2 regions of the Vibrio sabulosilitoris genome follow, and region 1 is predicted to be linked to the other one. Evidence: predicted binding sites of a transcription regulator. Region 1 holds the regulator's gene; the other holds the start of a gene.

The links. Region 1 encodes PurR, which represses purine synthesis genes. Its sites were predicted from a motif close to TNANGNAAACGTTTNCNTNA; they were not measured.
Region 2: guaB (IMP dehydrogenase) is a predicted target of PurR. The motif match lies at 1,899-1,918, and genes of this name have one in related genera.

Annotation. Positions count from the first base shown of each region.
Region 1 is NZ_AP029600.1:1,455,142-1,474,718, reverse strand. It holds gene ACZ5R2_RS22070 (putative signal transducing protein) at 1-80, opposite strand, end outside; gene ACZ5R2_RS22065 (TVP38/TMEM64 family protein) at 89-790, opposite strand; gene ACZ5R2_RS22060 (TfoX/Sxy family DNA transformation protein) at 1,073-1,663, opposite strand; cyclic di-GMP riboswitch class I at 1,775-1,886, opposite strand; gene purR (HTH-type transcriptional repressor PurR) at 2,026-3,039, opposite strand; gene torD (molecular chaperone TorD) at 3,225-3,878, opposite strand; gene ACZ5R2_RS22045 (alpha-L-glutamate ligase-like protein) at 4,057-5,022, opposite strand; gene ACZ5R2_RS22040 (inactive transglutaminase family protein) at 5,026-6,531, opposite strand; gene ACZ5R2_RS22035 (ATP-dependent zinc protease family protein) at 6,543-7,313, opposite strand; gene cmoB (tRNA 5-methoxyuridine(34)/uridine 5-oxyacetic acid(34) synthase CmoB) at 7,432-8,403, opposite strand; gene cmoA (carboxy-S-adenosyl-L-methionine synthase CmoA) at 8,492-9,220, opposite strand; gene ACZ5R2_RS22020 (D-alanyl-D-alanine carboxypeptidase family protein) at 9,530-10,687, shown strand; gene ACZ5R2_RS22015 (DUF72 domain-containing protein) at 10,710-11,585, opposite strand; gene aspS (aspartate--tRNA ligase) at 11,885-13,663, shown strand; gene ACZ5R2_RS22005 (carbohydrate porin) at 14,061-15,155, opposite strand; gene ACZ5R2_RS22000 (beta-galactosidase) at 15,408-17,666, opposite strand; gene ACZ5R2_RS21995 (iron-containing alcohol dehydrogenase) at 18,640-19,577, shown strand, end outside.
Region 2 is NZ_AP029599.1:3,225,874-3,229,323, forward strand. It holds gene guaA (glutamine-hydrolyzing GMP synthase) at 1-189, opposite strand, end outside; gene guaB (IMP dehydrogenase) at 321-1,784, opposite strand; gene xseA (exodeoxyribonuclease VII large subunit) at 1,957-3,336, shown strand; gene ACZ5R2_RS15140 (zinc ribbon domain-containing protein) at 3,450-3,450, opposite strand, start outside.

The sequences.
Region 1 (19,577 bases):
TCACAGCGGATCTGGTGTTGCTGGAGCATCTGCGCGACGATATGAGCTTCGGGTGGGTGTTTAGCAAAATAAATCTTCATTGCTGTCCTTATTTTGTTGCAGCGACATTACGTCTACGCTCGACAAAGTTCATTACCCACTTCATCAGCACCGGGAACAATCCGAGTAGCGCAAATGAGATCAGCACTGAAGGTGACACAATACCACCTAACGAGTCTATTTGTGCCAGTTGAGTACCGGCGTTTAGATAGACCGCTGTGCCGGGCAGCATACCAATTTGGCTAAAGAGGTAGAAACGACCGATAGACAAAGGTGTCAGACCCATCAGCAAGTTGATTAAGAAGAAGGGAAATACTGGGATTAAGCGTAACGATAGCAAGTACAGCGCACCGTCTTTCTCGATACCTTTGTTGATGGTACCTAGTTTGTCACCAAACTTACCCTGTACCCAGTCACGCAGCAAAAAGCGGCTGCTAAGAAACGCAAGCGTTGCACCGATACTGCTAGCAAAAGACACTAAGACTAAACTGGTCCAAAAACCAAACAGTGCTGCACCGAGTAGGGTAACCACTGCAGCGCCAGGTACCGAAAAGGCAGTAATACCGACATAAGCGAAAAAGTAAATTGCCGCTGCAGTGACAAAGTTAGCGTCGATAATGCTGCGCAGTGCCGCTTGTTGCTCTTTGGCGTTCTCGAGCGTCAGATACTGACCAAATTGTGTCGCTAGTGTTACAATGATAGCCACCAAAACCACACCCAAAATCACTTTTGTATTAAAAAACTTTTTCATCACTCTAATCCCTGTTTTAGCTGCAGTATACCGTAATTGGACTGACTATACAGACAGGATAGGAGAGAAATTTCTTTCACCAAAAAAAAAGGCAACAGGCTGTCGTTCTACGAGGTTCGAGTACGGGCTAGCGAGGGCTCTAGAGCACGTAGGAACACCTCAATTGGCCCCCAAAGCTAATGAAGTCTATTCACAGTTAGAGTTTAGAGATACGCGAAAATCAAAAAAGCCAGCTGATCGCTGGCTAAAATTTAGGTAAAGAATAGCAGGTTATATCAACGATTAGCAAAGCTGGTTAGCTAAATCATCACGTTGCTGCTGAGGGATCACCGACCAGTGGGTGCCTCTGAGTGCTCCTTCTAGAGAGTAGAGCAGCTCAAGGTTAACCGGTACAGTGTGGGTTTCCTGAATCGCGCGATAAGCGTTAACAGAGCCCGCTTCCTCGAGCTCAGAAACACTACCTATCCCTGCTTTTTTGAGCATTCTTTCCGTCGCAAGGCGCAGATTAGGTAAATCTTTAAGGCGCTGCGGCTTGGCGGTTTCTTGCTTAATTTTATCTTTTTTTGCGGCATCGAGAGCCACTGTTGCCATCTCAAGCAGACGCTGGGGATTCTCTAGGCAATCCTCAGCAAGTTGAAAATACTTAGTAACAACAGGAAAGCCCTTCTTCTCATAAACATAAGGTTCGAGGCCTTTGGCGGTAATTTCGGCATCTAATTCACTGCATTTGCGAATGTGCAAACGATTGCTAACGATGAGTGCAAACATTGCATCATCGACAAAAACGCCGAATCCGCCGAACATTGATCGCGATTTTACGCTCCCTAGTTGCTCAAATAAACGCATTGAGTCTTTTAAAATTGGTCTATCCATGGTTTTGTAAATCTCGGTAGTGAAACAACAGCCACCTAAATTCAGGCCCGAGAATTTAGCAAAAACGACGCGACACTTACATGAAGCAGGTAAATGAAGGGTCTTTTCACCGTCGGCAACCCCGCTACCTTTCTTCAAAAACGAGAGTTTTCACCCAAGTAATTGAAGGGTAAGGCCGGAGGCTTTGCGTCCCACCCTTTCAGATGGTTTGCCCTGTGCGTGGCATACGCCAAAATCATAATAAAAAGCTGGGCTGATATCACACATTTACTAACCGTAACGTGATATTAGTCCCAAAAAAGACTGGTCAATTCTTTTCAATTACACACTAACCGTGTAGGCATTTGATTTTGCTTCAAAAATTAATCTAAATTATTGATATCTTTGACGGTTAGTCGCTCTACGACCTCTGGGTGCATCTCAAAAACTCGCTTTTCATGCTCCTTGTTTTTGATTCTTTCTAACAGGATCTCAAAGGCATTTTTACCCACACGTCGTTTCGGTTGGTGTACGGTGGTCAGTGGTGGAGAGAAGTACTCGGCCAGCTCGATATTGTCATAACCGATCACAGACATATCTTCAGGGATACGAATACCGTTTTCCTGCAAGCGACTCATAAGACCAAGTGCCATGGTGTCATTAAAACAGAATACCGCGGTCGGCTTTTCATCCATTGCAGCGATCTTGTCCGCGGCAAGGACGGCAGTGTCACACTCAAAGTTGCCCTCAAGGATCCAATCCTCAACCACATTGAGGTTCGCCTCATCCATCGCGCGGCGAAAGCCGCTAATACGCTCCATACACGCAGCCTTTTCAAAGTGGCCGCTAAGGCAAGCAATCTTTTGGTGGCCCTTATCAATTAGAAACTTGGTCGCAAGGTAACCGCCCTCTTCAGAGTTATCAATGATTTTGTCAGCTTGAGAGGTTTCAGGGCCCCAGTCCATGATTACTTTTGGAATGTTAGGGTGGCTATCGAGCATCTCGTTGAGCTCTTCAGTCAAGTCTGAACACATGACCAGAATGCCATCGACACGTTTTTCGGCCAGCATACGAATATAATCGCGCTGTTTCTCGTAAATACCACCGGTGTTACACAAAATTAGGGTGTAGCCCTGACGGTAACAGTAACTCTCGACACCATCAATGACCTCAGAGAAAAACAGGTTAGTGGACTGAGTGACGAGCATGCCGATGGTACGGGTTGAATTACACTTCAAACTACGCGCCACCGCACTAGGAGCGTAATTAAGCTCCTTCACCGCTTGGTTTACTTTTTCTTGGGTAGCCTCAGCAACGAATCGGGTCTTATTGATAACGTGCGATACCGTTGTGGTAGAGACACCAGCAAGACGTGCGACATCTTTAATAGTGGCCATTGGTGTGTTCCTTAATAGTACTTATGGTTACCGCACAGATCTCAAGCGTTCGAACGTATCATGGTGAGGGAAATGCGGTATTCGCTAAGGGGTAAACAAAAAAACCGCTTTTACGAAAGCGGCTAAAAATATCCGAACATTTTAGACTGCTATCGTTTGCGGTGCAAACTTAATCGCCAATTGGGCTAACTTTCCTCGCCCAATAAGTAAAGACAGTCCAGCTTGAGAAAGGCGAGCAGTAACTCACTTACTGCAGCATAGAACCCAAACTGGTCGCGTTTTTTACATAAGGCGCAAAATTGAGGTACCCAAGTGAGCAGGTATTGGCGGATAAATTGTTCTTGCTCAGCAAAAGCCTGTTCAAGGTGGCGCTCCTGCTCGAGTTCATTCGAGCGAATGATGAGGTTGCCAAGAAAATCGAGCTCGACACCGAGGTGATCTGGGGGCTCATTCAAACCTTGGGAGACTTGAATATTATGCTCAGCGAGAAGTTGCTTCATTTTCAGGGCTGGTTGGCCATTGAGCATATGTTCAGGATCCAGATATACCGAGGCATAAGGTAAGGCCCCTTCTTTATCAGACTTAAGGAACAAGTCGCAAAAATCAGCGGCGAGTTCCAATTGAGCGTCTTCCCTGTCTTGCAGGCGATTGAGCGTATCAATAAAGTTTGCCACGGGTTGCTTTAACTGTGGGTTCTCCTCCAAGCCACTCAGAAATGCGCGAATTTCTGGACTTTGGTACTGGGCAAGATCTTTGTCGTCCAGCTCTCGACTGAACAGGCTTGAGAGCCACCAGTAGATCTCTGCTCGCTTATCATTAAACGCTTTCACTTCTTCAATCACGACCAACCCCACATCTCGTTCACTATGTTGATAAGTATAACTAATTTCTAAATAGTGGCATGGAGCAATAATGAGAGTAATAGACAAGCATTTCTAGGAGACCTGACGTAATCGATTGTTAGTATGAATAAAAATGCCGCCCGATGAGAGGGCGGCATTTTTGCTGTTTACTGACTTACTTGTTGAAGACACCAAACTGCTTAGCAGCGTAGGCGACCCGCTCTTTGGGTTTAGGGTATTCCGCTGGGAGCTCAAGGTTTTCAATATGCTTCAGTCGCGGAAGCAAGCCACTGCCGTTGGCAATTTGGATCGCTAATCCTGGACGAGCATTCAACTCCAGCACCATTGGCCCTTCTTCTTTATCCAGAACCATATCAGTACCCATATAACCAAGCCCAGTCATCTCCCAGGCACTCGCGGCAAGTTCAAGCAGACGCTCCCAGTGTGGGACTTGCAGTTGACTGAGCTCTTGGCCAGTGTCTGGGTGGTGCTCAACCGGTTGGTCAAACTGTACTGCGCGGACGGCGCGCCCTGTGGCGATATCAATACCAATCCCGACGGCGCCTTGGTGCAAGTTTGCTTTGCCATCTGAAGCAGTGGTTGAGCAGCGCATCATGGCCATGACAGGGTAGCCTTTGAACACGATGATCCGAACATCAGGCACTCCCTCTACGCTGTAGCCTTCAAAGCAGTCATCAAACTTAATCAAGTTTTCGACCACGGCCACGTCGTTTTTACCACCGAGCGAGAACAGGCCAGCAAGTGTGTTGCTGATATGACGTTCAACGTCCTCTTCGTTGATGGTTGAGCCAGAGGGCTTGGTGTAGACGCCATCTTGGTGGGAAATCACCACCAAGATACCCTTACCACCACTACCTTGAGCCGGTTTGATCACAAAGCCCGGCCAATCTTTGACCATCTTGTGAATTCGTTTCACATCCGCCTGGGTAGAGATGGTGCCAATCAGTTTTGGCACAGTACATCCCGCTGCCTCAGCAATGATCTTGGTTTTGAGTTTATCATCCACCAAAGGGTATTTAGAGCGATCGTTGTAGCGGCCAATGTAACTGTGGTTACGTTGGTTCATGCCCATGATCCCTTTGGCGCGCAGTTTACCGGGTGAGGTTAAACGTGAAAACATCGTTTAGTCCTCCGTTAGCGGTTTGAAGCGACGCAGCTCAGTTAGACGATAGCCAGTGTAGGTACCAAGGAGCAAGATACCGCCAAGTACGACAAACTGTAGACCGATAAAGTTAAATGTTAGGTGCTGGACATAGCTGTTGGTCATCGCCAAGTACACAAGCACAGCAGTGAGCAGTGAGCCACCACCTTGGAGCATAACCTCTTTAGCGCCTTCCTCCTCCCACAAGATTGACATACGTTCAATGGTCCATGACAAGATAATCATCGGGAAGAAGGTGATCGATAAGCCCTCAGTCAGGCCAATACGGAAGGCGACAACGGTAAATACTGAGATGATCATGATTACCGTGATGATCACCGCCGAGATCCGTGCGACCAACAGTAAGTTAAGTCGTGAAAGGTAACTACGGATCACAAGACCAGTGCCGACGATAAGTAGGAAGCCAACAATACCCGTCACAAGCTGAGTTTGGACAAACGCTACCGCAATCAATACGGGCATAAAGGTACCCGAGGTCTTAAGACCGATGATCACACGCAAGAACACGACGATAAGGGCGCCGATAGGGATCAGCATGATGGTCTTGAACATTGCCTGCTCTTCCAGCGGAAGGCTGTGAATCGAGAGGTTTAGCAGGCCGTCGGCGTCGACTTTATTATTGGTCGCCGTCTGGGCAGAAACTTCTTGGGCAATCATAGAGAATAGGACTTGGCTGTTACTGCCACCAATCAGATCCAGAAGCGAGACATTCGACTCGTCCCAAATCAGAATATTTGGCGCCATTCCCTGAACACCCGATTGCGGGTTAAACAGCTGCCACTGCTTGCCATCCCAAACCTGGTTCATTGGCTGAATGCTTTGACGGCGGCGGCCGTCTTCTAGCTCAATCACACCGGCGACTTTGCTCGGAACACCCGCATAGGCGAGGATCTTATCGACCGCTTCAACTTTAGGCATGTCGTTGAGGATCAGCGCGGCGTTTTGACTGTCACTGTCGTTAAGCGACTTAATCAACTCGCGGGTAAAGGTAATATCGTCAGCAGAGCGTTGTTTGGAACGGTCAATCAAAGCCAGTGCCGCAGCTTCAACGGGGCCGCTGAAGGTAGGCTTACCACGCTCACCTTGCGGTGGGATAGGCTCGACATCGGCATTTGGGTCAACCAAGAACTGAGTTTTGTAGTAGATGGTCTGCGGGCCGGTGGCTTCACGGATCGACCACTCTGCACGGCGACCTGCATCAGTCTGTAGATAAGAGACACCGTAGCCCTGAGAAGATGCTGATTCACTGATCAACGTATAGCCAGGCTGAGTATGTGGTGCGGCGAGTGAGGCTTTAATGGGCTCACCTTTACCAGAAAACTCGATACGTGCTTCGATATCCCATACTTGACGTGTCTCCCCGGGCGTCCAGGGCACACCGTAGGTTTGGTGTCTAAGCACACTGAGTACAATCCCAGCCGTAACCAACAGGACGACAGAGATATAGAATGGAATTTTAGACGTCATAAGTTACCTTGTTATTGTTGTTTACGTTCCGTATGAATGTAATCTTTGCTCACATCAACAAGTGCAATGTCACGAATAAAATCACGACCAAGCAGCACTGGATGAGTCATATGAGAGCGATTGGCGAGCGTAAATTGTGTCTTCTCGTGGATATCACCTAAGCGAACCCACAGATCAATCACATAACGACGCTCACTATCCGTATTGCTTGATTGACGGATCTTCGCCATTCTAGCCACTGGTGCTTCAACTTTTACTGGCTTAGACGACGCATCCTCAATCTTCTGGCCTTTTGAATCTGCAATGTGGAAGCGAACCCAGCGCTTACCATTACGCTCAAATTGCTCGATATCAGCGGCGTTAAGGGAAGAGATTGAAGCGCCAGTGTCAACACGAGCGTTTAGCTCTGTTTCAAGGTTGTCAAAACTAACGCGCTCAACCCCACCAAGTACCACATCATTGTGTTCGCTTGGTTTCTGGTCGGCAGTCTCTGCCACTTCGACTTCTTGCTCTTCCGCGTCTAGCACTACTTGCTGGTCAAGTCCTGCCTCTTCAAGACGCAGATCCCACGTGTAGTTGAGCTCGGCAATCTCGTACTCCAGACTTTCAATGTAGTCGCTCTGGTTGGAAATTTGTAGCTCTAAACGATTAATTTTGTTAACAATCGCAAGCTGAGATGATTTAACTTGCTCAAGAGTTTGCTCATGGAGAGCGACGTGATCTGTCGTTGCACATCCGGATAAGCCAACGGCGACGAGTGCAGGGAAAAGTCTTGAAGTCATTTTTGTTTGTTATTGATAAACCCGAGTAGCGCGAGTTTACCCCATAAAAAGGAAGGCGAAAAGCCTTCCTTTGGGTGGGATGTGTGTTAGAGCAAGAGTTGAGTTAAGTTTTTGTCAATTATAACTTATTTGCTACAAGGATTGCTCTTCTTGGTGCCGGGTAACCCTCGACGGTTTTACTTGGGTCATTCGGGTCCAAGTAGTCTGGTAAAGAGTTATGAGTCATCCACTCTGTGGTGCGCTGCTCACCAACTGAAGTGGTGTTTTCATCCACAATACGCACGTTGACAAAACCGACTTGCTCAAGCCAAACCTTGAGCGCTTTCGCCGATGGGAAGAAGTAGACATTACGCATCTGAGCGTAGCGTTCAACAGGCACCAGCACTGCGTTTTCGTCTCCGTCGATAACCAGGGTCTCGAGGATCAATTCACCGCCAGAAACAAGCTGATCTTTCAATTGGATAAGGTGATCAAGCGGCGAGCGGCGGTGATAGAGTACGCCCATGCTAAATACAGTATCGAAGGCCTCAAGTTTCGGCAGTTGCTCAATGCCCAGCGGCAACAGGTGCGCGCGCTGATCGTCGCCCATTAGTTTGCGAATCGCCTCAAACTGGATTAAAAACAGGTGCGAAGGGTCAATACCGACACACAGGCGAGCACCCTCACCAAGCATGCGCCACATGTGATAGCCGTTACCACAGCCGACATCCAGCACTGAGCGGTTTTTCAGTGGTGTGATGTGGGGCAGTACGCGATCCCACTTCCAGTCACTGCGCCACTCGGTATCAATGTGGATACCATGAACGTGGTAGGGGCCTTTGCGCCATGGGTGGAAGGTGCGCAGCAGGTTCTCAAGCTTTTTAAGCTCACCGGCAGGCATTGGCGTGTCGTTACTCATTTCAACCTTATCGGTCAGGTTGATTTGATCAGGTTGGCCGTTTGGGATCTTATTCAAGGCACGGACCCAGCGCGCGAAGTCACCATGTTCTGCATTTTGCCAATCGGTTAATTGTTGCGGCAGGGTATTGAGCCAAGGCTGTAAGCGGGTGTCTTGTGCAATCAATTGGTAGAAGTTGGCAAAATTAAACATAGTGGTTGAACCCAAAAAATCAGAATGTAGTCCCTAGCATCAAAGTGACACTTGCTGCTTGGCTAGGGGGCTAGGCAGCAAGAGCGAATTATTTTATGGCGAACATCGAGCCAAAGTTAAAGCACTGGAACCAGACCTCAAAGCTTGAGTAGCCAATCTGCTCAAAGCGCTGTTTGTGCATCGCCACTGAGTCAGGGCGCATGACATTCTCAATCGCACTGCGTTTTTGGCTGATCTCAAGCTCACTGTAGCCGTTAGCGCGCTTAAAATCGTGGTGCAGGTCAATCAGTAACTCGTTGGATACGGTGTCTTCAAAGACAAACTTCTCTGACACGATCAAGATGCCACCTGGGCGCAGACCTTTATGGATCTTGGCCAGTAGAGCAAATCGGTCTTCAGGGGACAGAAATTGCAGGGTGAAGTTAAGTACCACCACAGAGGCATTACTGATTTCAATCTCACGAATATCAGCCTCAACTACCTCAACCGGCGTATCACTGCGATAGGCGTTCACATGAAGTTTACAGCGCTCCACCATCGCGGGTGAATTATCAACTGCAATGATCTCACAGCCCTCTTGGTGAATATGACGGCGCATCGATAAGGTCGCCGCGCCAAGCGAGCAGCCAAGGTCATAAACCCGTGTATTGGGTTTGACAAAGCGCTCGGCGAGCATACCAATCGCTGAGATGATATTACTGTAGCCAGGTACCGAGCGTTGAATCATATCTGGAAAGACTTCGACCACGCGCTCATCAAAAGTGAAATCACCGATCTTATCGATTGGCGCAGAAAATATCGTGTCTTTATTTCTCATACTGACTCTCGCTGTACACTAGCCTGACCACCTTTTACCAGTGGCAAAAAAGGCGCGTATTTTACGGTAAAAATCCAAGTTGCTCAATGACTTCATTTTAGCCACTTTTTGCTTGTCCACTCGGTTAAGTTTTAAAGGACATTTCTCTTTTCAATATTGTACCGCGGGTAATGTGGACTATGCTCAAGATAGCAAAGGAAATTTTTGCGCTTATCTATTGAACTGTAAGTGAATTTCTTCAGTCGACCAGTACGAGTTTACGGTGTTGGTTAGTCAAGTTAGGGAGAACAGATTGTGAAAAAGCGTTTGTTGGTAACGGTAACATTACTATGGTGTTGGAGCGGTATTGCATCGGCGATTGATGTTCCCAGTCCTCCGGAGCTTAGTGCCAAAGGGTATGTGTTGATGGATTATCACTCTGAGGTGGTGATCGCTGAGCAAAATGGTGATGTCGCCTTAGCGCCAGCCAGTCTGACTAAGTTGATGACTGCCTACGTGGTGGGGCAAGAAATCTTGGCTCAGCGTTTGGATTGGCAAGATACGGTGACGGTGAGCGTGAACGCCTGGTCGCAAAAGTTTCCCGAGTCATCCAAGATGTTTATTGCCCCTAAAGATCAAATTAGCGTGGCCAATTTGATGCGCGGGGTCATCGTTCAATCGGGCAATGACGCCTGTGTTGCCCTCGCTGAGCATGTGGCTGGCAGTGAAGCTGCCTTCGTCAGTTTGATGAACGAGTGGGCGGATAATCTTGGCATGTACGATACCCGTTTTATCAATTCACATGGCTTGGATGCCGAGGGCATTCAAACGACTCCGCGTGATATGGCGCTGCTGATGAAAAATATCATTGAGGATGTGCCTGAGGTTTATCAGATATACAGCGAAAAGCAGTTTACTTGGAATGATATCAAGCAGTACAACCGCAATAGTCTATTGTGGGATAACGCGGTGAATGTTGATGGCGGTAAAACGGGCTACACCTCAAATGCGGGTTACAGCTTGGTCAGCTCGGCCATCGATGGCGACAACCGACTCATCTCAGTGGTGATGGGCACCAATAGTAAAGATGCTCGGGCGAGTCAGTCGAGAAACCTGCTTAGCTATGGTTTTCGCTTTTATACCACATTAAAGATTGCTGATCGGGGCGATGTAGAGTCGAAGGTCCGCGTATGGAAAGGCGATATTAACCAAATCGATGCTGGCTTTGATAAAGACGCCTATATTACTTTCCCGCGCAATAAACGCAGAACCCTAGAGCGCACTGTTGTGCTTAATGAGCCATTGATGGCGCCAATTAGCTTAGGGCAAGAGGTAGGTCAAATAATCTGGACAGACGACGAAGAGGTGGTGGTCAGCTACCCACTAGTCAGCGCTCAGGCTGTTGAAGAAGGTAACTGGTTTACCAAGCTTTGGGACGGTGCGGTGTTGTGGTTTAAATCTTTGTTTGCTTCGTTTTTGGCAAGTTGATGAACTAGGGTGGACTACCCGTTTAAAACAAGTCAATTTGTGAGCTTGAGTTACTCTCTTGCAAATGAGCGATCGGCGGCAGTTTATTTGCCCCCATTGTATCCTCGAGAGCTTGATATAACGACAGCGCTAGCTCTGGTGCGAGCACATTGTCTGGTGTGTGGATCATTAAATAGGGTTGGATCCCCTGCGATATCCAAGCGGGGATCTTATTTAACCAAGGTGTAAAGAAGCCGAGGTTTTCATCGAGTTCCGGATGACCAATAAAGCGGATCATAGGTCTGGAGGCCGTAGCGAGTGCATGGACCGGAACCTTGGGTTTTTTCTGATGAGCATCGATGACCGCAGCTGTGGTGGGCGGGGCGGCGAACACTGGGCGACTATCCATAATCACACGGTCAATTTTTTGCTCGATAAGCCACTGATTAAGGGCTTGCTCTTCAGGCCCTTTGGCAAAAAAAATCGGATGACGGACCTCTACGCCCAGTGGCAGTTCTCGTGGGAAGGCGTGGCAGAAGGTTTTTAGCTGCTCTAAGTGCTCAAAACCAAATGAGGCTGGGAGTTGTATCGTCCATTGACCGACTTTTTCGACCACAGGCGCCATGGCGCGAAGAAAGTCATTCAGCTCTCCTCGGCAATTGTGCAGCAGTTGCCTGTGAGTAATTTGCTGCGGCAATTTAAAAGTAAAACGAAAGTCGTCTGGGGTCGCATCGCGCCAGTTGCGCGCAGTGGCAAGGTTGGGCGTGGCATAAAATGTGGTATTGCCCTCCACAGTGTGGAAATACTGCGCATACCTTGCCAAGCGCTCGGCAGGCTTGGTGCCTTTGCCGTAAACGGTGTGCTGCCACTGGTTATGTGACCATAGAGTTAGGCCCAGTCTGAGCGGATAGTCTTTCATTTGGTTTCACTCTGTGAATGGTTCACTTAATCTACGTCATATCGACGTGCTTTTCACCCCTCATCAGCTCTATATCTCCTCGTCAATAATCGGTATAATCGCGGCAAATTTTGCCTTTCTGGTAGGCTTTTGCACACTTAATAAGCTAATTGCTACCAGTTCGGTATAAAACACACCAAATTGTAAACTGAATGGTCGATTTCATCGGGCTTTCAGCGTATAAATGGAACTTTGAACCATCGGCAAATGAGTGCTGGTGGAGAGTCATCAACAAATTTTAAGATATTGGGAATTTCATTATGCGTACCCATTACTGTGGTCACCTGAACAAGTCCCTGGCTGGACAAACTGTAGAACTGTGCGGCTGGGTTAATCGTCGTCGTGATTTAGGCGGTCTAATTTTCATCGATATGCGAGATCGCGAAGGTGTCGTTCAGGTAGTCGTTGACCCAGATATGGCAAAAGCATACGAAGTTGCAAACCAACTGCGTAACGAATTCTGTATCAAGCTAACGGGTGAAGTGCGCGTTCGTCCAGAGAGCCAAGTGAACAAAGACATGGCAACCGGTGAAGTTGAAATCATCGCTAACGGCCTTGAGATCATCAACCGTGCTGACGTTCTGCCACTTGACTTCAACCAAAACAACAGCGAAGAGCAGCGCCTTAAATTCCGCTACCTTGACCTGCGTCGTCCTGAAATGAGCGACCGCATCAAGCTGCGTGCAAAAGCGTCAAGCTTCGTGCGTCGTTTCCTTGATGACAACGGCTTCCTAGACATCGAAACACCAGTACTGACCAAAGCGACCCCAGAGGGCGCACGTGACTACTTGGTGCCAAGCCGTGTCCACAAAGGCAGCTTCTACGCATTGCCTCAGTCGCCACAGCTATTCAAGCAGCTACTGATGATGTCAGGCTTCGATCGTTACTACCAGATCGTTAAGTGTTTCCGCGACGAAGACCTGCGTGCTGACCGTCAGCCAGAATTTACTCAAATCGATATCGAAACCTCATTCATGAGCGCGGAAGAAGTCCGTGCAACGACTGAGCAGATGGTTCGTGATATGTGGCAAGAGCTACTGAACGTTGACCTTGGTCAGTTCCCAATCATGCCATTCTCTGAAGCGATGCGTCGCTTTGGTTCAGACAAGCCAGACCTACGTAACCCACTAGAGTTGGTTGACGTGGCTGACCTAGTGAAAGACGTTGAGTTCAAAGTCTTCTCTGGCCCGGCAAACGACGAGAAAGGTCGCGTTGCTGTGATCCGCGTACCTGGTGGCGCTAAGCTGACACGTAAGCAAATCGACAGCTACGGTGAGTTTGTTGGCATCTACGGCGCGAAAGGCCTAGCGTGGATGAAGGTCAACGATCGCGCTGCTGGCATGGAAGGCATCCAGTCTCCAGTTGCTAAGTTCTTAAATGAAGAAGTGATCAACGGCATTCTTGAGCGCACTGGCGCAGAGTCTGGCGACATTATCCTATTTGGTGCGGACAAAGCCAACGTGGTTGCAGAAGCGATGGGTGCGCTGCGTCTTAAACTAGGTAACGACCTTGAGCTGACTGACACTAAAGCATGGGCACCACTTTGGGTAGTTGACTTCCCAATGTTCGAGGAAGACGACGAGGGCAACCTGCACGCGATGCACCACCCATTCACGTCACCACTAGGTGTGAGCGCAGAAGAGCTGAAAGCTAACCCAGCAGCGGCCAACTCAAACGCATACGATATGGTGATCAACGGCTACGAAGTGGGCGGCGGTTCTGTGCGTATCCACAACGCTGAGATGCAGTCTGCGGTATTTGATATTCTAGGTATTGATGCGCAGGAGCAACGCGCGAAGTTCGGCTTCCTGCTGGATGCTCTAAAATACGGTACACCACCACACGCAGGTCTAGCATTTGGTCTTGACCGCCTAGTGATGCTACTGTGTGGCACAGAAAACATCCGCGACGTGATTGCGTTCCCGAAAACAACCGCAGCATCATGTCTGCTAACTGACGCACCAAGTGTTGCTAACCCAGCTGCGCTTGAAGAGCTAGCGATCACAGTAGCTGCAGCGCAAGACAAAGCCTCTGAGTAATTGCTAGATTATTCGGATCAATTAAAGCCCACTCATGATTGAGTGGGCTTTTTCGTGTTTAATCGCGTATGTTGCAGGTTTTTGCTAAGCGTCGCCAAGTTGATCGTGACACTTTCAACCTACTTTCCATTCATAATCAAACTCTCATTCTTCATTGCAAGCTTGTCAAATTGTTTTGGTCGATCTCTTTCTAGGCTGGCCTCGCCTAAATCACTCTAGGCAACTTTATCACTAGATAAAGCCCTCAGACGCGTAGATCTAGCCATTTAGCACAGGTGACCCAAAAGGCGAGAGGTGGACAAAATAGTTGAATTACTCTTCAAATAAAACGATAGGGGAAAACTAGGCTAACGAGTGAAACGCTAACCTACGCGAGTCTCTCCCCTTGAACACACGCTCAAAACTGATAGTGAAGACGAACTCTAGCCCCGAAATCGTCGTCCTCAGAAAAGGCGTCTTGATTGCTTGTGCGGTTTCTCACCGAAGTAAAATAAGTGCCAAGCAACACTGTAAAGTCTGGTATCGATAGGAAATCGTTTATTCCGAATGAAGAGTAGAGGGTTCCAACACTCACATCACCCTTAGCCCAACTGCTGTCGTACGTATTTTCAGCATGGACATAACCGATACCAAAACGGTGGTAGAGCATGTTGACACCGATAGATGAGTTGGTTTCGTCTACTGCCTGCATATGAGCGAAGTTGGTATTCGCTTCCAAATTTTCGATAGACCAATTCAGGGTCAGGCCATAACCAGTCCGGTCAGAAATATCTTTGCCTTCTAAATCGACTATCGCATTCTTAATTAGGTTTTGCTCTAAGCCGGCTGCGATAGTAAAGTCGTGAAACTGATAAGCAATCGCTGGACGAATAATAAATGAGTCCTTTGAAGTATCTTTATCGACCTCGACACCATGATAGCTATCGTTGAAAAACTCGGAGCGGTCACCTATGATGCTACTCACTTCAAAATAAAACGAGTCGACACTTTGACTATACATGATTTGACCGTCACCACCTCGGCCACGAGCCTCTTTCAACTGATAAATGTACGCACTTTCTCCCATGTAGAGGTTATTCGATGTATCTCCTGAGTACTCCAGAAATACATCAAGACCTACAGGAAAAAGATCATAGGCTTCGTACCTACCAACCTTGATAGACCAACCGTTTTGCTGACCAAAATTTAAATAAACATCATCTACTGACACGCTGCCGGTACTACGGAATAGTGGTTGGGCCTTAAAGCCAATATAGTGTCCATTAGGAGTGTTTTTTGAGCCAGCGAACTCTATAAGAACCCGACCATCTTGGTTGAACTCATCGTCGTAATCAATATTGGACTCTCTATTGCGATAATTGAAGTTTAGCTCAACATTGCCATCAATAGTTAAATGTTGTGAGTTGCTACCTACGTTATATTGGCTTGCAAAAGCAGAAGTGTTTATAGTAACCAAAATTAGTGCGCTAATATAGGTTTGTGTCATTTTCATTTATCTGTTCCTCTAATGGTTAGATAACTAATGTGCTATAATTAGGTCTTTACGGTCGTTTCTTTAAAGAATAATGCTATATAATGTTCTCGTTTATCAAAGAAGCGTTAGATTTCAGTGGTGGCACGTCGTATTTAATTATGCTGATTATTGTCAGCCCTTGATAAATCGTAAGGTAATTACAAGGTGGATTTTACTACCACTAGTGTATTGAGAGTGGATAATATTTACACTAGTGGTAGTGAAGAAAAATTACTTATTTATACTTGTGAACTTTCTTGGATAAAGGCTTGAGTTTAACTCTCGAGCAGCATCTACAAGATGTTTATAAGGCGTATCAGTTACATCAACAAAGCCAATATTATAATTTTCTCCATCGTGTGCTCGTCCTGTTATAGGGGAGTCGATATATTGAAACCAGTGTGCACCAACAAAGTATGGGTTATCAATGACTGAATTCATATATTGAACGTACTTGATACCTCTCTCTTGTTGGTTTTCTGCGTGGACCAAACCAGGATTATAAAAGCCAGTATCTGTTGCCCCTATATGAAACTCTCCCATAATACTAGGCATATCTAAGTCGTCTAAAAATGCCCACTCTTTTTGGTGTAAATGTTCACGATAGTAATTGTAACTCATCACATCAACATGTTGTTTGGCTGCTTCCAGTACTTCTGGTGTCATTCCCCAATCGGCGAAGCGTGCTCCCATATACATATGATTTGGCAGGTAGGTTTTAATTGCATCCTGCACCGTAGAGAAATACTTAGCAGCAAATCTCTCAGTAAGCATCGCTAGATCTGAGATCAGCTCAGGGCTATAATCGTCAAATTCGATTGGTTGGTTAACACTCTCCCAACTATCAAAGTCGATACCCCATCGATTGCTTAGAACATCAATATCAGCATATTTGCTTTTCAAGACATCAACAAAAGCCGCTTTTGCAGGGCTAACTGCAGAGACATTTTTCAGTGCGTTTAGAGCGATACCATATTGCGATTCTGGCAGGCCTTTTACACCCCAACTCATTTCATTATCGACAAATATCCCAACGCACCACGGGTTATCATTAACCTCCTTTCCAATTTGTCTAACTGTCGCTAGAGTTCGTTCTTTAAAGACCGGGTCAAAGGGGTCAGGGAGAGGGGACCACATATCATTACCAGAGGAAACGGTGGCAAAATCTCCTATTATCCAGCCATTGGCAAAATAGGGTACTTTGTCATTTGTGTAAAAACTTGATGCGGTCCAGTTGCCCAAAGAGGTGAAGCCCCAATCTAGCATTCTATTTAAGGTAATATCTTGCCATTCAGAATAGTAGTTATCTCCATACTTTCTTTCTAAGTTGGCCTGATAGAAACTGAATGTTTCGCCTTTTTCTAACCCACCTGAATGTACCGAAAAGCGATAACCAAAGTGTTTTGCTAATGGTGAATTGTATTCTGGTAACCAAGAAAACATTCTTGCTCGATGTTGAGCAGTGATTTGTCGTGTCTCTAACGTCTTACTATCGACAGTGTGAATATCGCTGGAGTCATCTGGCGTGTACTCGTCGTATCTTTCGTCTTTCTCCATATTCAAAAAATCGAAACCTGTCATCGTTACCGTATTTGCCATACGAATATTGGCAATACCTGTAGCAAAGTAAAGGTAACCTTCCGGGTCAACCAGCGACCATATATCACCGATTTTTTCGGCGCGGAAGTACCCGCTCCCTTCAAGTTTAGGGCCATTTTTCCAGCCACCAAATTTAGAACGATCGCTAATACCTGCTGAACCAGACAACTGCTTTCTTTCTTGTACTGCTCGTTGTACAAGTTCAGAGTCAGACGTTACTTTATTTTCAACGTTGCTAGTGCTTTGCCCATAGTTATCGACGATCTTACTTAGGTAGTCATCATTGTATTGATAGTCATGGACAACAGAAATATTGCTCAGTTTTATTGTTTTGTCGACGAAAACCTTATCAATGTAAAAGACAATCTCAGATATATTTTCTACATCTAATTGGTCGCTACCGCCTCTAAAAATAAGCTTTTTAGCATCAATCATTGCATGCTCAGGACCCTCTCTCATGCCATTATCAAAGGTTAAATCATCGCCCCTTAATTCAAAGTAATAATTGTCCGTGCTGTTTGCGGGAAGAGAAATGTTTCTGATGGTTGCTTTCCCGGATGAATCTGTAACCTTAACTTTAATATGGGTAGATTCGGCGTTCTGATTTTCAATGGTAAACATAAGGCTAGAGCCTTTGTGCTTTGAAAAATCCCACGCTGAAGAGGGCTTAAAGGAGACTTGAGATTTCATTGGTGTCGAATCGAACACGATCAGGTAATCAGAGCCAGACTCTCCAACTTTGGTTACATTCGCATTTAACGGACTAAAAGCAATCGAATTGCTGTCCGTTTCCAAATTACTAGTTTTTATTAGATTAACTTCGGCGTTTGCAGTGAGTGACATAGCCGATAAAAAAACGATAGCTGAGTTCTTATATCTCCGTGTATCCATATATCTGATTCCTTGAAGCTTGATACATTTATAGTGAGGTTTTCACGTTGCGCGAATTATTATTAGTGTGCCACTAAATGCATAAACAATTCCACATATCGGAACAAATACACAGGGTACCTAACACTTTTAGCTGTCATTGTGATCGTGCTACAGCAAGATGATCATGCGGGGCAATGACGGTATACTGGCTTTACACAATAAGCACAGGCATGTTGCAAGACCACGGCCTCCTGGCCACTAACAAAGCGGGGTCGAGTAGATACTATCTCCGCGGCAGGGGGGTTCTGGTCGCAAGCCGTGACCATTTATAAAAGTGATCCAGCGAGGCGTTTGGTGGTAGCTACTGGTTAACGGAAGTCAATACATGGTCTACCAAAAGTCTGATGTCCAAAGAGCAGACAGACGTTATGCAATCTATCGGTACTAGAAACCGAACATGTCGTCTAGAGCGCGAAGTTCAAAGCCATCTCTTACTTTGAACGCTGGGCTGCAATACCTTTGATATACCCATGTAGTCACAAACCACTACTCAGTATGATTGGCTAAGCTTGCACTCAAGGCAGTCAAGGCAGTCAAGGCAGTCAAGGCAATTATGCGAACATTTAGTGGCCCCAAATCGGGAGTGGCTAACGCGGGCGGCCAGCTAAGCAAACTCTGAGGTCTGGATCCTGAGGTCACGGGGGTATAGCAGGCAATGGTAAGCCAATGGTACGTGCTTTTGTTAACCAGTTATGGTTGGTCGAGCGCTGAAAGTGTGACATTGATCAATCTCGTGTTCCGCTTTTCGGGAAAAAAGTTCCATTATGTTGTCTTGGAAGCGGCCTGTGACCTATATTACGTGTAACAGCTAAGCTTATTGTATTACAAACGTAGTCGCTGAGGTAAGATAGACGAATGACTAAAATCGTCTTAGTCAGTGAAAGCAATAAAGTAAGTAAGAGCAAACAACAGTTAAATTATGAGGAAAAGAATGAACAATTTTGATTTTTGCAACCCAACAAGAATTCTATTTGGTGAGGGGGCTGCTGAAGGACTACGCTCTTATATACCTCAGGATGCAAAAGTGCTGGTTGTATATGATGCAATAATCGAACACATTGGTACACTAGACAAAGTGCTATCTCATGTACCTAATACAGTATTTAAATTTAATAAAATTGAGTCTAATCCTAAGTTTGAAGTTTTGATGGAAGCCGTTGAGCTTGTAAGAAAGGAAAAAATTGACTTTATTTTGGCCGTCGGCGGTGGTTCGACTATGGATGGCGCTAAGTTCATTTCGATTGCATCAAATAACGAAGCTTTCATCGGTAATGAGTCAGAGATACTGCATGTAGAACCTATGACTGATAAACGCATTACTCAGTCGATCCCTCTAGCTACAGTGGTTACGTTGCCAGCGACAGGCTCTGAAATGAACCCACACGCAGTTATCAGCCGCGGAGAAGATAAGCTGGGTATTTCCTCGCCATTCATCTATCCAGCGGTTTCGGTTCTAGACCCTACCTACACATTTACATTGCCGGCTAGCCAACTTGCGAATGGTATTGCTGATAGTTTCATTCATACTGCAGAGCAATACATCACATTCCCGGCAGAAGGGCGTTTTCAAGATAGAACAGCAGAAGGCATTCTACGAACGTTGGTTGAGGTAGCAGATACCAATCTTAATGAACCAAAAAACTATGATGCACGAGCAAACCTAATGTGGTGTTCGACGATGGCGCTTAACGGACTGATCGGTTCTGGTGTTCCAGTCGACTTCGCAACACACATGATTGGTCATGAAGTAACATCATTGTTCGGAATCGCCCACGCTCCAAGCCTAGTGATTATTATGCCGGCACTATGGCGTGTTAGAAAGCAGCAGAAGTGGGAAAAACTACTCCAATATGCTGAGCGTGTTTGGGA
Region 2 (3,450 bases), on a different replicon from region 1:
TACGCTTTCAGGGCCACCAGAAAGGATGATACCGTCTGGATTGAATTCACGAATATCCGCTTCTTCTACGTCCCAGCTCCATAGTTCACAGTAAACACCGATTTCGCGAACGCGGCGGGCTACGAGCTGAGTGTATTGCGATCCGAAGTCTAGGATCAGGATACGCTGGTCATGAATATTTTTTGTCATATTGGGCAGTCTTTTTAAGCTGGGTTAAGAAAACGAGGCGAGTTTACTCGCCCCGCTTAAATGCTTCAAGGAAAAAGCAAACGTTTTCGTCGGGCGACTCTTATCCAGAGTCTCTAATTTCTGCTGAGAAATTAACCGCGACGGTAGTTTGGTGCTTCCTTAGTGATTTGAACGTCATGCACGTGCGATTCCGCCATACCTGCACCCGAGATGCGGACAAATTCAGCTTTAGTACGCATATCTTCGATAGTGGCAGAGCCAGTTAGACCCATGCTTGAACGCAGACCACCCATTTGCTGGTGTACGATCTCTTTTAGGCGACCTTTGTACGCGATACGACCCTCGATACCTTCTGGTACCAACTTGTCTGCAGCGTTATCAGTCTGGAAGTAACGGTCTGAAGAGCCTTGAGACATCGCGCCAAGAGAGCCCATACCACGGTACGCTTTGTATGAACGGCCGTTATATAGAATCACTTCACCCGGTGCTTCTTCAGTACCAGCGAACATTGAACCGACCATCACACAAGATGCACCAGCAACAATCGCTTTACAGATATCGCCAGAGAAGCGGATACCACCGTCAGCAATCACAGGAATGCCTTGCTTGTTAGCAACTTCAACCGCATCAGCAATCGCTGTCACCTGAGGAACACCGACACCCGTTACGATACGAGTAGTACAGATTGAGCCTGGGCCGATACCCACTTTCACTGCGCTAACGCCAGCGTCGATCAATGCCTGAGCACCAGCAGCGGTCGCTACGTTACCGCCGATGATATCGAGTTCTGGGTAAGCTGCGCGAGTTTCACGGATACGGTTTAGAACACCCTCAGAGTGGCCATGCGAAGAGTCAATTAGAAGAACATCGATACCCGCTTCAACAAGGGCTGCAACACGCTCTTCGTTGCCTGCGCCAGCACCCACTGCAGCACCGACACGCAAGCGACCTTGTGCGTCTTTACATGCGTTTGGCTTGCGCTCTGCTTTGTGGAAGTCTTTTGCCGTGATCATACCGGTCAGTTGGAACTCTTCGTTCACTACCAGTACTTTCTCAACGCGCGCTTCGTGCATCTTCTCTTGCACTTCTTCACTCGTTGCACCTTCCTTCACTGAAGCTAGGTTCTCTTTTGAGGTCATTACTGACTCAACAGATTTGGACAAATCAGTTACAAAGCGTACGTCACGACCAGTGATGATGCCCACTAGCTCATTGTTTTCGGCAACAACCGGGAAACCAGCAAAGCCATGCTTTTCAGTCAAAGCTACAACATCGGCAATCGTCGCATGTGGGTTAACCGTTACAGGATCTGTCACTACGCCAGCTTCAAATTTCTTAACTGTGCGAACTTCAGCAGCTTGCTGCTCGATAGACATGTTCTTATGGATAAAACCAATGCCGCCTTCCTGCGCCAGAGCGATAGCCAGACGGGCCTCGGTCACGGTGTCCATCGACGCAGAGATCATTGGAATGTTTAGAGTAATATTCTTCGTCAGCTGAGTGCGAAGATCAGCTGTATTTGGGAGAACGGTGGAGTGTGCTGGCACCAGGAGTACGTCGTCGAATGTCAGCGCTTCTTTGGCAATTCTTAGCATTTGCAATATCTCACAATTAGGATAGGTAAAAATGGAAAAACCCAAACTCATCGTTTCGCATAATGAGTGCACTTGGCTGTGTTTGGATTAGATATTGCGGAGGGATTATACGGTCAACGAAAACGGTTGGCTACACATTTTTCTATTTTTTATTTGCGTTTTACCCCTTGCTATGTATTATATTGCCGCTAACTTCCATATTCACGCCCTGAGATTCGCTGTGTCTGCTGCGACCAATCCTAATATCTTCACTGTTTCACGGCTCAATGCCGAAGTGCGCCTCCTTCTTGAAAACGAGATGGGTATCGTTTGGCTGCTCGGTGAGATCTCCAACTTCTCAGCCCCGGTATCGGGCCACTGGTACTTCACGCTCAAAGATGCTCGCGCTCAAGTTAAGTGCGCCATGTTTCGTGGTAATAATCGCCGCGTCAGCTTTAAGCCACAGTCTGGGCAGCAGGTATTAGTCAAAGCGCGCCTATCGCTTTATGAGCCACGCGGCGACTATCAACTGATTATCGAAAGTATGCAGCCTGAAGGCGATGGCCGGCTGCAGCAGCAGTTCGAAGAGCTAAAAATGCGCCTTGCAGGCGAGGGGCTGTTCGCCCAAACCAATAAGCAGCCGCTTCCTGAACACCCTAAACAGGTTGGGATCATCACCTCGAAAACGGGTGCTGCTCTATTTGATATCTTAGATGTGCTGAAAAGGCGTGACCCGACGCTTCCAGTGGTGATCTACCCTACCATGGTCCAAGGTGGTGATGCCGCGATTAAGATCGCTCAAGCCATTGGTACCGCCAATGAGCGTAATGAGTGTGACGTACTGATCGTCGGGCGTGGTGGTGGCTCACTTGAGGATCTATGGTCCTTTAACGAAGAGATTGTTGCCCGCACTATTGCGGCGAGCCAGATCCCCATCATTAGTGCCGTTGGCCACGAGATTGATGTGACTATCGCTGACTTCGTTGCCGATATGCGCGCACCAACGCCGTCGGCCGCGGCCGAGTTAGTCAGTCGTGATAACAGCCATAAGCGTCAAGGTGTACAAACTCGCGTCAACCGTTTGTTCAATGCCGCACGTTTGTATTTTCAAGAGCAAAAGCAGCGTCGAGCGCAACTGCTGCACCGACTCGAGAAACAGCACCCAAGCTATCAACTTGAACGCCAGTCACAACAGCTCGATGAACTCGAGCGCCGCATGCAACACGCGATGGCACTGTATATGACCAAGCAACGCAGTGGTGTTGAACGTCAGCAGCAGAAAATCCTGTCTGCCTCACCAGTCAACAACATTAACCAACAGCAACATCAACTCAGTCGCACCCAGCATCGCTTGGTAGACGCCATAAAGCGTCAACTTCTGACCTCCCAACACCAAGTCGCACTCGCGGCTGAAAAGCTCGATGCGGTCAGCCCACTGGCAACACTCAAGCGCGGCTACTCGATCACCCAACTAGAATCTGGACAGGTCGTTACACAGGCTGAGCAAGTTAAATCCGGGGATGTGTTGGTGACGCGACTTGCTGATGGTGACGTTACTTCTATTGCGCGCTAAGCGCAGAGGCGGGAGGCGAGATCGGGCTTTGCCCTGCGAGAGGCGAGGAGTTTCCACCTCGTTGTGACTCCTCGCTCCCCGAAGCGCAGCGTCCTCGCACCTCGTTCCTTTTGT